DNA from 2 places in the Escherichia sp. HH091_1A genome. Region 2 is predicted to be linked to the other one. Evidence: predicted binding sites of a transcription regulator. Region 2 holds the regulator's gene; the other holds the start of a gene.

Region 1 (6,049 bases), 2.1 Mb from region 2:
CGTTTCCAGTTGCCCAACCGCATCCCACGGTGATTGGGTCGTGTCATTCACTGGCACACGATCATCATGACCAAAAAACAGGGTGCTGACCTCATCGTTTGCCGATTTGGCAACGTCTGGTTTATCTGCAAACACAAAAGCAGACGTCAAACTAATTGCACCCAACACTACAGCAATGGTTGTACGCATATCACACTCTGGTGGGTAATTATGATTATTAAAAGCAAACCCTCATAAATACTATAGACGGGACGGGATGAAAGTGGGAGTAAAATCAGATAACTACAGTCAGGAAAGATAAAAACGGGCGGCAATCAGTGCGCATAAAATAAGGATGATAAGAATGAACTCAAAGCGATAACGGCCCACCATACTACCCTCCGCTAAAGGCGGTGCTAAACGTTACCCGCTTAGCACCGTAATTTTCAGGCGCGAGGGGGCGCGCCAGCATTACTGTTGAAAACTTACGCTGCGGGTTGTGCAGCAGGTTTTGCCGGTTGCTGATGGCTGTGTTTCCCGGCGTGTTTCTTCGCTGCCTGCGCTTTTTGTTCAGGGGCTTTCTGTTCAGCTTTCGTATTTTTATGATGCTTTTTAGCCGCCTGCGCTTTCTGGGCAGGTGCTGCTTTATGCTGTTTTTTATGATGTGTAGTTTTCGCCGGCGCTGCTTTGGTGGTCGTCGCAGTCGGAGCTGGTGTGGTCGCAGTCTCTGCAGCAAAGGCGGCAGAAGACAGACCCATAGCAGCGGCAACAACCAGAGCTAATACTTTTTTCATTGTCATACCCTCAATTTGTTTTTTCATTTAACCCCACTGCGGGGCCGTTGAAATAACTATATCCCTGGGAATGGCAGACTTCCGTGAGTGGTTGGTTTCAGCGTGTAACGATATGTACAAACGTTAAATAAATTACAGCGTTGATAATAACGTATTGTGACTTAAGGGAAATTTAGCTACCAATAATAGTAGTCTTGATCGGGTTAACTATTTTACTACTTACAAAGCGGTAGAATAACTGCGCATCAGTAATAAATGACACACAGCAAAATGAATCCGTTTATTTGGGTACTTATAATCCTGATGACACTAGATGCGCTGCGGGAATTGGCTGGCGCTTCGTCTATTTTAGGATGGCTATTAACGTTGGTTTGAGCAGGCAATAAGTCCGGATGGGTATTTACCGCAGTCCGGACTTATTTTTAGGCGTGCAGACGACGATGCAAACGCGTCCCGACCAGCAGAGCAATGACCAGCATCAGAGCAATAAATGCGCCGACGCCGTTCCAGCCATAGTTATGCCAGAAAACACCACCCAGCGTCCCGGCAATACTCGACCCCAGATAGTAACTGAACAGATACAGCGAGGAGGCCTGGCCTTTAGCGCGTTTTGCGCGGGGGCCGATCCAGCTGCTGGCAACTGAGTGGGCTGCGAAGAATCCGGCTGAGAAGAGTAACATTCCGGCAAAGATTAGCCACAGCGAGCTGAATAAGGTCATCAGTAAACCAAACAGCATAACCCCCGTCGAAAACAACATCACCGGACCGCGCCCATAACGGGTGGTCATGGTTCCGGCTTTGGGTGAGCTCCATGTACCGGTCAAATAAGCCAGCGATAATAAGCCAACCACGGCCTGACTGACATGCCAGGGGGAGAGCATCAACCGATAGCCGATGTAATTAAACAGCGTGACGAACGACCCCATCAGCAAAAAGCCTTCTGCGAACAATAACGGTAATCCCCGGTCACGCCAGTGCAGACGAAAGTTGATAAATAACGTCTTAGGGCGCAGCGAAGTCGGGCGAAAATGGCGTGATTCAGGGAGGATTTTCCAGAACATCAACGCCGAGGCCAGCGCGAAACAACCGATTGCCGCCAGAGCAATTCGCCAGTTGAAAAAGTCCGTGAAGACACCGCTAATTAAGCGTCCGCTCATGCCGCCAATTGAGTTGCCGCTGATATACAACCCCATCGAAAAGGCCACGAAACTGGGGTGGATTTCCTCGCTAAGATAAGTCATGCCAACAGCTGCCACGCCACTTAACGAAAGCCCAATCAAGGCGCGCATAATCAAAATGCCGTGCCAGCTGGTCATCATTGTCGAAAGTAACGTACAAATGGAGGCCAACAGTAGCGCCGTGACCATCACTGGTTTGCGACCAATGGCATCGGATAGCGGGCCAGTAAACAGCAAACCGATAGCCAACATCGCCGTTGAAATGGACAGTGAAATACTACTGTTCGCAGGCGTTAAGCCAAACTCCTGCGAAAGCACCGGAAGGATAGGTTGCACACAATAGAGAAGTGCGAAGGTTGCCAGTCCGGCAGAGAAAAGCGCCAGGGTGACGCGCATAAATTGCGGCGTACCGCGTTTAATAAATTGATTTGGCTGAGAAATGCTTTGCTTGTCAGTGACGCTTGCCGGAGCGCCATCAACAGTTGTAGTACGGCTCACTTGAAATCCTTGCTAAATATGCCTGTGGATCAGGCTTATGAATAGATTAGGAAAATCGAATTGTTCTGTCTAATATATTAATAATCTCAAATAAGATGTTTTAAATATGAATATTGAACTTCGTCATCTGCGTTACTTTGTTGCTGTTGCGGAAGAGCTGCATTTCGGGCGCGCCGCTGCCCGTCTGAATATTTCGCAACCACCGCTAAGTCAGCAGATTCAGGCGCTGGAGCAACAAATTGGTGCCCGACTGCTGGCAAGGACCAATCGCAGTGTATTGCTGACGGAAGCAGGAAAACAGTTTCTTGCAGATAGTCGGCAAATCCTGTCTATGGTGGATGACGCTGCCGCTCGCGCTGAAAGGCTGCATCAGGGCGAAGCGGGGGAGTTGCGCATTGGTTTTACTTCGTCCGCTCCTTTTATTCGGGCGGTGTCCGATACGTTATCGCTGTTTCGTCGTGATTATCCCGATGTCCATTTACAAACCCGCGAAATGAACACTCGCGAGCAAATCGCTCCGCTCATTGAAGGAACGCTGGATATGGGATTGCTGCGTAACACAGCGTTACCGGAGACGCTTGAACACGCAGTCATCGTCCATGAACCGCTTATGGCGATGATCCCGCACGATCATCCCCTGGCAAATAACCCGAGTGTAACGCTGGCTGAACTGGCGAAAGAACCCTTTGTCTTTTTTGATCCGCACGTAGGGACAGGGCTGTATGACGATATTCTCGGGCTGATGAGACGTTACAATTTGACGCCCGTCATCACTCAGGAGGTGGGTGAGGCAATGACCATCATCGGTCTGGTTTCCGCTGGTCTGGGTGTTTCAATTTTGCCTGCGTCATTTAAACGTGTTCAGCTCAACGAAATGCGCTGGGTGCCGATTGCTGAAGAGGATGCGGTTTCTGAAATGTGGTTGGTCTGGCCGAAACACCATGAACAAAGTCCGGCTGCGCGTAACTTTCGTATTCATCTGCTGAATGCTCTCAGGTGAGGGAAATTTCAGCGAAAAAGCCCGAAAAATGTGCTGTTAATCACATGCCTAAGTAAAAATTTGACGACACGTATTGAAGTGCTTCACCATAGCCTACAGATTATTTCGGAGCGCGAAAATATAGGGAGTATGCGGTGGTTGCTGAAAACCAGCCTGGGCACATTGATCAAATAAAGCAGACCAACGCGGGCGCGGTTTATCGCCTGATTGATCAGCTTGGTCCAGTCTCGCGTATCGATCTTTCCCGTCTGGCGCAACTGGCTCCTGCCAGTATCACCAAAATTGTCCGTGAGATGCTCGAAGCACACCTGGTGCAAGAGCTGGAAATCAAAGAAGCGGGGAACCGTGGCCGTCCGGCGGTGGGGCTGGTGGTTGAAACTGAAGCCTGGCACTATCTTTCTCTGCGCATTAGTCGCGGGGAGATTTTCCTTGCTTTGCGCGATCTGAGCAGCAAACTAGTGGTGGAGGAGTCGCAGGAACTGGCGTTAAAAGATGACTCGCCATTGTTGGATCGTATCATTTCCCATATCGATCAGTTTTTTATCCGCCATCAGAAAAAACTTGAGCGTCTGACTTCGATTGCCATTACCTTGCCGGGAATTATTGATACGGAAAATGGTATTGTACATCGCATGCCGTTCTACGAGGATGTAAAAGAGATGCCGCTCGGCGAGGCGCTGGAGCAGCATACCGGCGTACCGGTTTATATTCAGCATGATATCAGCGCATGGACGATGGCTGAGGCTTTGTTTGGTGCCTCACGCGGGGCGCGCGATGTGATTCAGGTGGTTATCGATCACAACGTGGGGGCGGGCGTCATTACCGATGGTCATCTGCTACACGCAGGCAGCAGTAGCCTCGTGGAAATAGGTCACACGCAGGTCGACCCGTATGGGAAACGCTGTTATTGCGGGAATCACGGCTGCCTCGAAACCATCGCCAGTGTGGACAGTATTCTTGAGCTGGCACAGCTGCGTCTCAATCAATCCATGAGCTCGATGTTACATGGACAGCCGTTAACCGTTGACTCATTGTGTCAGGCGGCATTGCGCGGCGATCTGCTGGCAAAAGACATCATTACCGGGGTGGGCGCGCATGTCGGGCGCATTCTTGCCATCATGGTGAATTTATTTAACCCACAAAAAATACTGATTGGCTCACCGTTAAGTAAAGCGGCAGATATCCTCTTCCCGGTCATCTCGGACAGCATCCGTCAGCAGGCCCTTCCTGCGTATAGTCAGCACATTAGCGTTGAGAGTACTCAGTTTTCTAACCAGGGTACTATGGCAGGGGCTGCGCTGGTAAAAGACGCGATGTATAACGGTTCTTTGTTGATTCGTCTGTTGCAGGGTTAACATTTTTTAACTGTTCTACCAAAATTTGCGCTATCTCAATTTGGGCCTGGAAAGCATAACTTAGACTTTCAAGGTTAATTATTTTCCTGGTTTATATTTGTGAAGCATAACGGTGGAGTTAGTGATGCTGAAGCGTTTCTTTATTACCGGTACAGACACTTCTGTAGGGAAAACGGTGGTTTCCCGCGCATTGCTACAAGCGTTAGCCTCCCAGGGAAAAACGGTTGCGGGATATAAACCCGTAGCGAAGGGGAGCAAAGAGACACCCGAAGGGCTGCGTAATAAAGATGCCCTAGTGTTGCAGAGTGTTTCAACTATTGAACTGCCTTATGAAGCAGTTAATCCTATTGCGTTAAGCGAAGAAGAAAGTAGCGTGGCGCACAGTTGCCCAATCAATTACACCCTCATTTCAAACGGCCTGGCAAACCTGACCGATAAAGTCGATCATGTGGTGGTCGAAGGTACTGGCGGTTGGCGCAGTCTGATGAATGATTTGCGTCCGCTCTCTGAATGGGTGGTGCAGGAACAACTGCCGGTGTTGATGGTTGTCGGTATTCAGGAAGGTTGCATTAACCATGCACTGCTGACAGCTCAGGCGATTGCCAACGACGGGCTGCCGCTCATTGGCTGGGTGGCTAACCGAATCAACCCAGGACTGGCGCATTATGCGGAAATCATTGATGTGCTGGGTAAAAAACTTCCAGCACCGCTCATTGGTGAACTGCCTTATTTACCGCGCGCCGAACAGCGTGAACTGGGGCAATACATCCGCTTAGCTATGCTGCGCAGTGTGCTGGCGGTAGATAGAGTCACGGTGTAACGTCCGCGAAATTACCGACGCAATTACGCAGGCAATCAATAAACCGGGGAGTAGCTGATACTCGCCGGTCATTTCACATATCATCAACGTCGACATAATCGGCGCGTGCGTGGTTGCCGCCAACAGTGTCGCCATCCCGGTTAATCCGAGTAAGAGTGTAATTTCTTCGCCGTCAGGAAACCATAACCCTAGGCTACGTCCATACAACATGCCAATGGCAAGACCGATAAAGAGTGTCGGTGTAAACACACCACCAGGCGCGCCGGAACCGCTACTTGCCAGAACGGCAAACAGTTTGCAAAGGAAGATCCCGCCAATGATCATAAACAGTGGCGGGGCGGTTAAAAAGGATTGTACGGTGCTATAGCCGTTGCCCCACACGGCGGGGGTGAACAGGGAAAGCAGACCCACGATCAACCCGCCGA
Region 2 (6,049 bases):
GTTTCGTCGCAAGGTGAAATTCACCCCGCACTGGCAGCGACTGGAGTTGCCCGACGGCGATTTTGTCGATCTCGCATGGAGTGAAGACCCTGCCCAGGCGAACCATAAACCGCGTTTAGTGGTGTTTCACGGGCTGGAGGGCAGCCTCAATAGCCCTTACGCCCACGGTCTGGTCGAGGCGGCGCAAAAACGCGGCTGGCTGGGCGTGGTGATGCATTTTCGCGGATGCAGCGGTGAACCAAACCGTATGCACCGCATTTACCATTCGGGCGAAACCGAAGACGCCAGCTGGTTTTTACGCTGGCTGCAGCGCGAATTTGGACATGCGCCAACGGCTGCCGTCGGCTATTCGCTCGGCGGTAATATGCTCGCCTGTTTGCTGGCAAAAGAAGGTAATAACCTCCCGATTGATGCAGCGGTAATTGTCTCCGCGCCATTTATGCTAGAAGCCTGTAGTTATCATATGGAAAAGGGCTTTTCCCGCGTTTATCAGCGTTACTTGCTGAACCTGTTAAAAGCCAATGCTGCGCGCAAACTGGCAGCCTATCCCGGTACGCTGCCGATTAATCTCGCACAGTTAAAATCGGTACGTCGCATCCGTGAATTTGACGATCTGATCACCGCCAGAATTCATGGCTACGCTGACGCTATCGACTATTATCGTCAGTGTAGCGCCATGCCGATGCTGAACCAGATCGCCAAACCGACGCTGATTATTCACGCCAAAGACGATCCGTTTATGGATCATCAGGTGATCCCGAAACCGGAAAATCTCCCCCCGCAGGTGGAGTATCAACTGACTGAACATGGTGGTCATGTTGGCTTTCTTGGCGGTACATTATTTCATCCGCAAATGTGGCTGGAGTCACGCATTCCTGACTGGTTAACAACGTATCTGGAGGCGAAATCATGTTGATTCCGTGGCAAGAACTCTCCCCCGAAACGCTGGAAAATTTAATTGAAAGTTTTGTGTTACGCGAAGGCACCGATTATGGTGAACATGAGCGTACACTTGAACAGAAAGTCGCCGACGTCAAACGCCAGCTACAGTGCGGAGAAGCGGTGCTGGTATGGTCGGAGCTGCACGAAACGGTCAATATCATGCCGCGCAGTCAGTTTCGTGAATAACCTGCAGCCGTCGGCGGACGAGATAATAATGATAGCTAAGTCATGGAGTTACTATGTCTGCCAAACATCCGGTCATTGCGGTAACAGGATCCAGCGGCGCGGGGACCACCACCACCAGTCTCGCGTTTCGTAAAATATTCGCGCAGTTAAATCTGCATGCAGCTGAGGTGGAAGGCGACAGTTTTCACCGTTACACGCGCCCGGAAATGGACATGGCGATCCGCAAGGCGCGTGATGCCGGGCGGCATATCAGCTACTTTGGCCCCGAAGCGAACGACTTCGGCCTGCTGGAACAAACCTTCATTGAATACGGTCAGAGCGGCAAAGGAAAATCACGCAAATATCTGCATACGTACGACGAAGCCGTACCGTGGAATCAGGTGCCGGGAACATTCACCCCATGGCAACCTTTACCGGAACCCACTGATGTACTGTTTTATGAAGGGCTACACGGTGGCGTCGTCACGCCACATCATAACGTTGCGCAGCATGTGGATTTACTGGTCGGCGTAGTGCCTATCGTTAACCTTGAGTGGATTCAAAAACTGATCCGCGACACCAGCGAGCGCGGGCACTCACGAGAAGCGGTGATGGACTCAGTAGTACGTTCAATGGAAGACTATATCAACTACATCACGCCGCAGTTTTCCCGCACCCATCTTAACTTCCAGCGCGTTCCCACTGTCGACACCTCAAACCCGTTCGCAGCAAAGGGCATTCCATCACTGGATGAAAGCTTTGTGGTGATCCATTTTCGTAATCTGGAAGGGATCGATTTCCCCTGGCTGCTGGCGATGTTGCAGGGCTCATTCATTTCCCACATCAATACATTAGTGGTGCCGGGCGGTAAAATGGGTCTGGCAATGGAGTTAATTATGCTGCCACTGGTGCAACGATTGATGGAAGGAAAGAAAATCGAGTAACTCTGCTAATATGCCGGATAAACAATTATCCGGCATCGTACTCCTGACATCAAATCACGCGGCAACCACTTCATACGAGTGAGTAATATTCACCGCTTTTTCCAGCATCAACGCCACTGAACAATATTTCTCAGCAGAGAGATCAACCGCACGCGCAACCGCTGCGTCTTTCAGGTCGCGACCGGTGACGATAAAATGCAGATTAATGTGCGTAAACAGGCGTGGTGCCTCTTCGCGGCGTTCAGAGGTCAATTTTACTTCACAATCGACCACATCCTGACGCCCTTTTTGCAGGATCGAAACCACATCGATGGCACTGCAACCACCCGCCGCCATCAACACCATTTCCATCGGACTTGGCGCTTTATCGCCTGAGTTGCCGTCCATTAAAATCTGGTGACCAGAGGCAGACTCGCCCAGAAAAGTTAACCCTTCGACCCACTTCACTCGCGCTTGCATTTTTGCTACTCCACTGCGTCAATTTTCCTGACAGAGTACGCGTACTAACCAAATCGCGCAACGGAAGGCGACCTGGGTCATGCTGAAGCGAGACACCAGGAGACACAAAGCGAAAGCTATGCTAAAACAGTCAGGATGCTACAGTAATACATTGATGTACTGCATGTATGCAAAGGACGTCACATTACCGTGCAGTACAGTTGATAGCCCCTTCCCAGGTAGCGGGAAGCACAATTTCGGCAATCCAGAGACAGCGGCGTTTTCTGGCTCTGGAGAAAGCTTATAACAGAGGATAACCGCGCATGGTGCTTGGCAAACCGCAAACAGACCCGACTCTCGAATGGTTCTTGTCTCATTGCCACATTCATAAGTACCCATCCAAGAGCACGCTTATTCACCAGGGTGAAAAAGCGGAAACGCTGTACTACATCGTTAAAGGCTCTGTGGCAGTGCTGATCAAAGATGAAGAGGGTAAAGAAATGATCCTCTCCTATCTGAATCAGGGTGATTTTATTGGCGAACTGGGCCTGTTTGAAGAAGGCCAGGAACGTAGCGCATGGGTACGTGCGAAAACCGCCTGTGAAGTGGCTGAAATTTCATACAAAAAATTTCGCCAATTGATTCAGGTAAACCCGGACATTCTGATGCGTCTTTCTGCACAGATGGCGCGTCGTTTGCAAGTCACTTCAGAGAAAGTGGGCAACCTGGCGTTCCTCGACGTGACGGGCCGCATTGCACAGACTCTGCTGAACCTGGCAAAACAACCGGATGCTATGACTCACCCGGACGGTATGCAAATCAAAATTACCCGTCAGGAAATTGGTCAGATTGTCGGCTGTTCTCGTGAAACCGTGGGACGCATTCTGAAGATGCTGGAAGATCAGAACCTGATCTCCGCACACGGTAAAACCATCGTCGTTTACGGCACTCGTTAATCCCGTCGGAGTGGCGCGTTACTGAGTAGCGCGCCATTTTGTTTCCCCCGATGTGGCGCAGACTGATTTATCACCCCGATATCAACTATGCACTACGACAAACGCTAGTGCTATGTTTGCCCGTGGCCGTTGGGTTAATGCTTGGCGAATTACGATTCGGTCTGCTCTTCTCCCTCGTTCCAGCCTGTTGCAATATTGCGGGCCTTGATACGCCTCATAAACGTTTTTTCAAACGCTTAATCATTGGTGCGTCACTGTTTGCCACCTGTAGCTTGCTGACACAGCTACTACTGGCAAAAGATGTTCCCCTGCCCTTTTTGCTGACCGGATTAACGCTGGTGCTTGGTGTCACTGCTGAGCTGGGGCCATTGCACGCAAAATTGCTTCCCGCATCGCTGCTCGCCGCCATTTTTACCCTCAGTCTGGCGGGATACATGCCAGTCTGGGAACCGTTGCTGATCTATGCGCTGGGCACGTTGTGGTACGGACTGTTTAACTGGTTTTGGTTCTGGCTCTGGCGCGAACAACCGCTACGCGAGTCACTAAGCTTGCTGTACCGTGAACTGGCGGATTATTGCGAAGCTAAATACAGCCTACTCACCCAGCACACCGATCCTGAAAAAGCATTGCCGCCGCTGCTGGTGCGCCAGCAAAAAGCGGTCGATTTAATTACTCAGTGCTATCAGCAAATGCATATGCTTTCCGCGCAAAATAATACTGACTACAAGCGGATGCTGCGTATTTTCCAAGAGGCGCTGGATTTACAGGAACATATTTCGGTCAGCTTGCATCAGCCGGAAGAGGTGCAAAAGCTGGTCGAGCGTAGCCATGCAGAAGAAGTTATCCGCTGGAATGCGCAAACTGTCGCCACTCGCCTGCGCGTGCTGGCTGATGACATTCTTTACCATCGCCTGCCGACGCGCTTTACGATGGAAAAACAAATTGGCGCACTGGAAAAAATCGCCCGCCAGCATCCGGATAATCCGGTTGGGCAATTCTGCTATTGGCACTTCAGCCGCATCGCCCGCGTGCTGCGCACCCAAAAACCGCTCTATGCCCGTGATTTACTGGCCGATAAACAGCGGCGAATGCCGTTACTGCCGGCGCTAAAAAGTTATCTGTCACTGAAATCTCCAGCGCTACGCAATGCTGGACGACTGAGTGTGATGTTAAGCGTTGCCAGCCTGATGGGCACCGCACTGCATCTGCCGAAGTCGTACTGGATCCTGATGACGGTATTGCTGGTAACGCAAAATGGCTACGGCGCAACCCGTCTGAGGATTGTGAACCGTTCTGTGGGAACCGTGGTCGGGTTAATCATTGCGGGCGTTGCCCTGCACTTTAAAATTCCCGAAGGTTACACCCTGACCTTGATGCTGATTACCACCCTCGCCAGCTACCTGATATTGCGCAAAAACTACGGCTGGGCGACGGTCGGTTTTACCATTACTGCGGTGTATACCCTGCAACTATTGTGGTTGAACGGCGAGCAATACATCCTTCCGCGTCTTATCGATACCATTATTGGTTGTTTAATTGCTTTCGGCGGTACTGTCTGGCTGTGGCCGCAGTGGCAGAGCGGGTTATTGCGTAAAAACGCCCATGATGCTTTAGAAGCCTATCAGGAAGCGATTCGTTTGATTCTGAGCGAGGATCCGCAACCAACGCCACTGGCCTGGCAGCGAATGCGGGTGAATCAGGCGCATAACACTCTGTATAACTCATTGAATCAGGCGATGCAGGAACCGGCATTCAACAGCCATTATCTGGCAGATATGAAACTGTGGGTAACGCATAGCCAGTTTATTGTTGAACATATTAATGCCATGACCACGCTGGCACGGGAACACCGGGCATTGCCACCTGAACTGGCACAAGAGTATTTACAGTCTTGTGAAATCGCCATTCAGCGTTGTCAGCAGCGACTGGAGTATGACGAACCAGGTAGTTCTGGCGATGCCAATATCATGGATGCGCCGGAGATGCAGCCGCACGAAGGTGCGGCAGGTACGCTGGAGCAGCATTTACAACGGGTTATTGGTCATCTGAACACCATGCACACCATTTCGTCGATGGCATGGCGGCAGCGACCGCATCATGGGATTTGGCTGAGTCGCAAGTTGCGGGATTCGAAGGCGTAATACAGGCTAAACCATCGGATAAGGCGTTCACGCCGCATCCGATATCTTTTGCCTGATGCGACGCTGACGCGTCTTATTTACGCCCCAATCACCTTCGCCACCGCGTGGGCGAAACGATGCATCCCTTCATCGATATCCGCATCTTCCACCACCAGCGACGGCGCAAGACGCATCACATCAGGCCCGGCATTCAGCACCATTACGCCTTCCTCGGCACCCGCATACAGGAAATCACGCGCCCGACCTTTGTACTGTGGTTTCAGCTCTGCGCCAATCAACAGCCCCATACCGCGAATATCGCTAAACACATCGTACTGCTGATCGATCTTCTGCAAATGGTCCACAAAACGCTGGCGTTTCGCGTGAATGCCTTCCAGCACTTCAGGGGTATTGATGATATCAAACGCCGCGCCAGCTACTGCACAGGCCAGTGGATTACCGCCGTAGGTGGAACCGTGAGAAC

Evidence for each region. The regulator CRP, encoded in region 2, controls carbon source genes, mostly activating them, when cyclic AMP is high. The targets are predictions, from matches to a motif close to ATGTGANNNNNNTCACAT.
Region 1: a site for CRP is predicted at 3,478-3,495, ahead of mlc (sugar metabolism global transcriptional regulator Mlc). Genes of this name have one in related genera too.

Annotation. Positions count from the first base shown of each region.
Region 1 covers NZ_AP025747.1:1,973,070-1,979,118, reverse strand. Annotated here, with positions in the region: gene QUF14_RS09845 (trypsin-like serine peptidase) at 1-189, opposite strand, end outside; gene ydgU (small membrane protein YdgU) at 289-372, opposite strand; gene asr (acid resistance repetitive basic protein Asr) at 465-773, opposite strand; gene QUF14_RS28905 (KPN_01571 family protein) at 1,029-1,148, shown strand; gene ynfM (multidrug efflux MFS transporter YnfM/SxtP(Kp)) at 1,196-2,449, opposite strand; gene ynfL (multidrug efflux transcriptional activator YnfL/SxtR(Kp)) at 2,556-3,449, shown strand; gene mlc (sugar metabolism global transcriptional regulator Mlc) at 3,584-4,804, shown strand; gene bioD (dethiobiotin synthase) at 4,929-5,624, shown strand; gene clcB (voltage-gated ClC-type chloride channel ClcB) at 5,577-6,049, opposite strand, start outside.
Region 2 covers NZ_AP025747.1:4,116,522-4,122,570, forward strand. Annotated here, with positions in the region: gene QUF14_RS20740 (hydrolase) at 1-916, shown strand, start outside; gene QUF14_RS20745 (YheU family protein) at 910-1,128, shown strand; gene QUF14_RS20750 (phosphoribulokinase) at 1,182-2,051, shown strand; gene QUF14_RS20755 (OsmC family protein) at 2,106-2,510, opposite strand; gene crp (cAMP-activated global transcriptional regulator CRP) at 2,813-3,445, shown strand; gene QUF14_RS20765 (YccS/YhfK family putative transporter) at 3,496-5,586, shown strand; gene argD (bifunctional acetylornithine/succinyldiaminopimelate transaminase) at 5,664-6,049, opposite strand, start outside.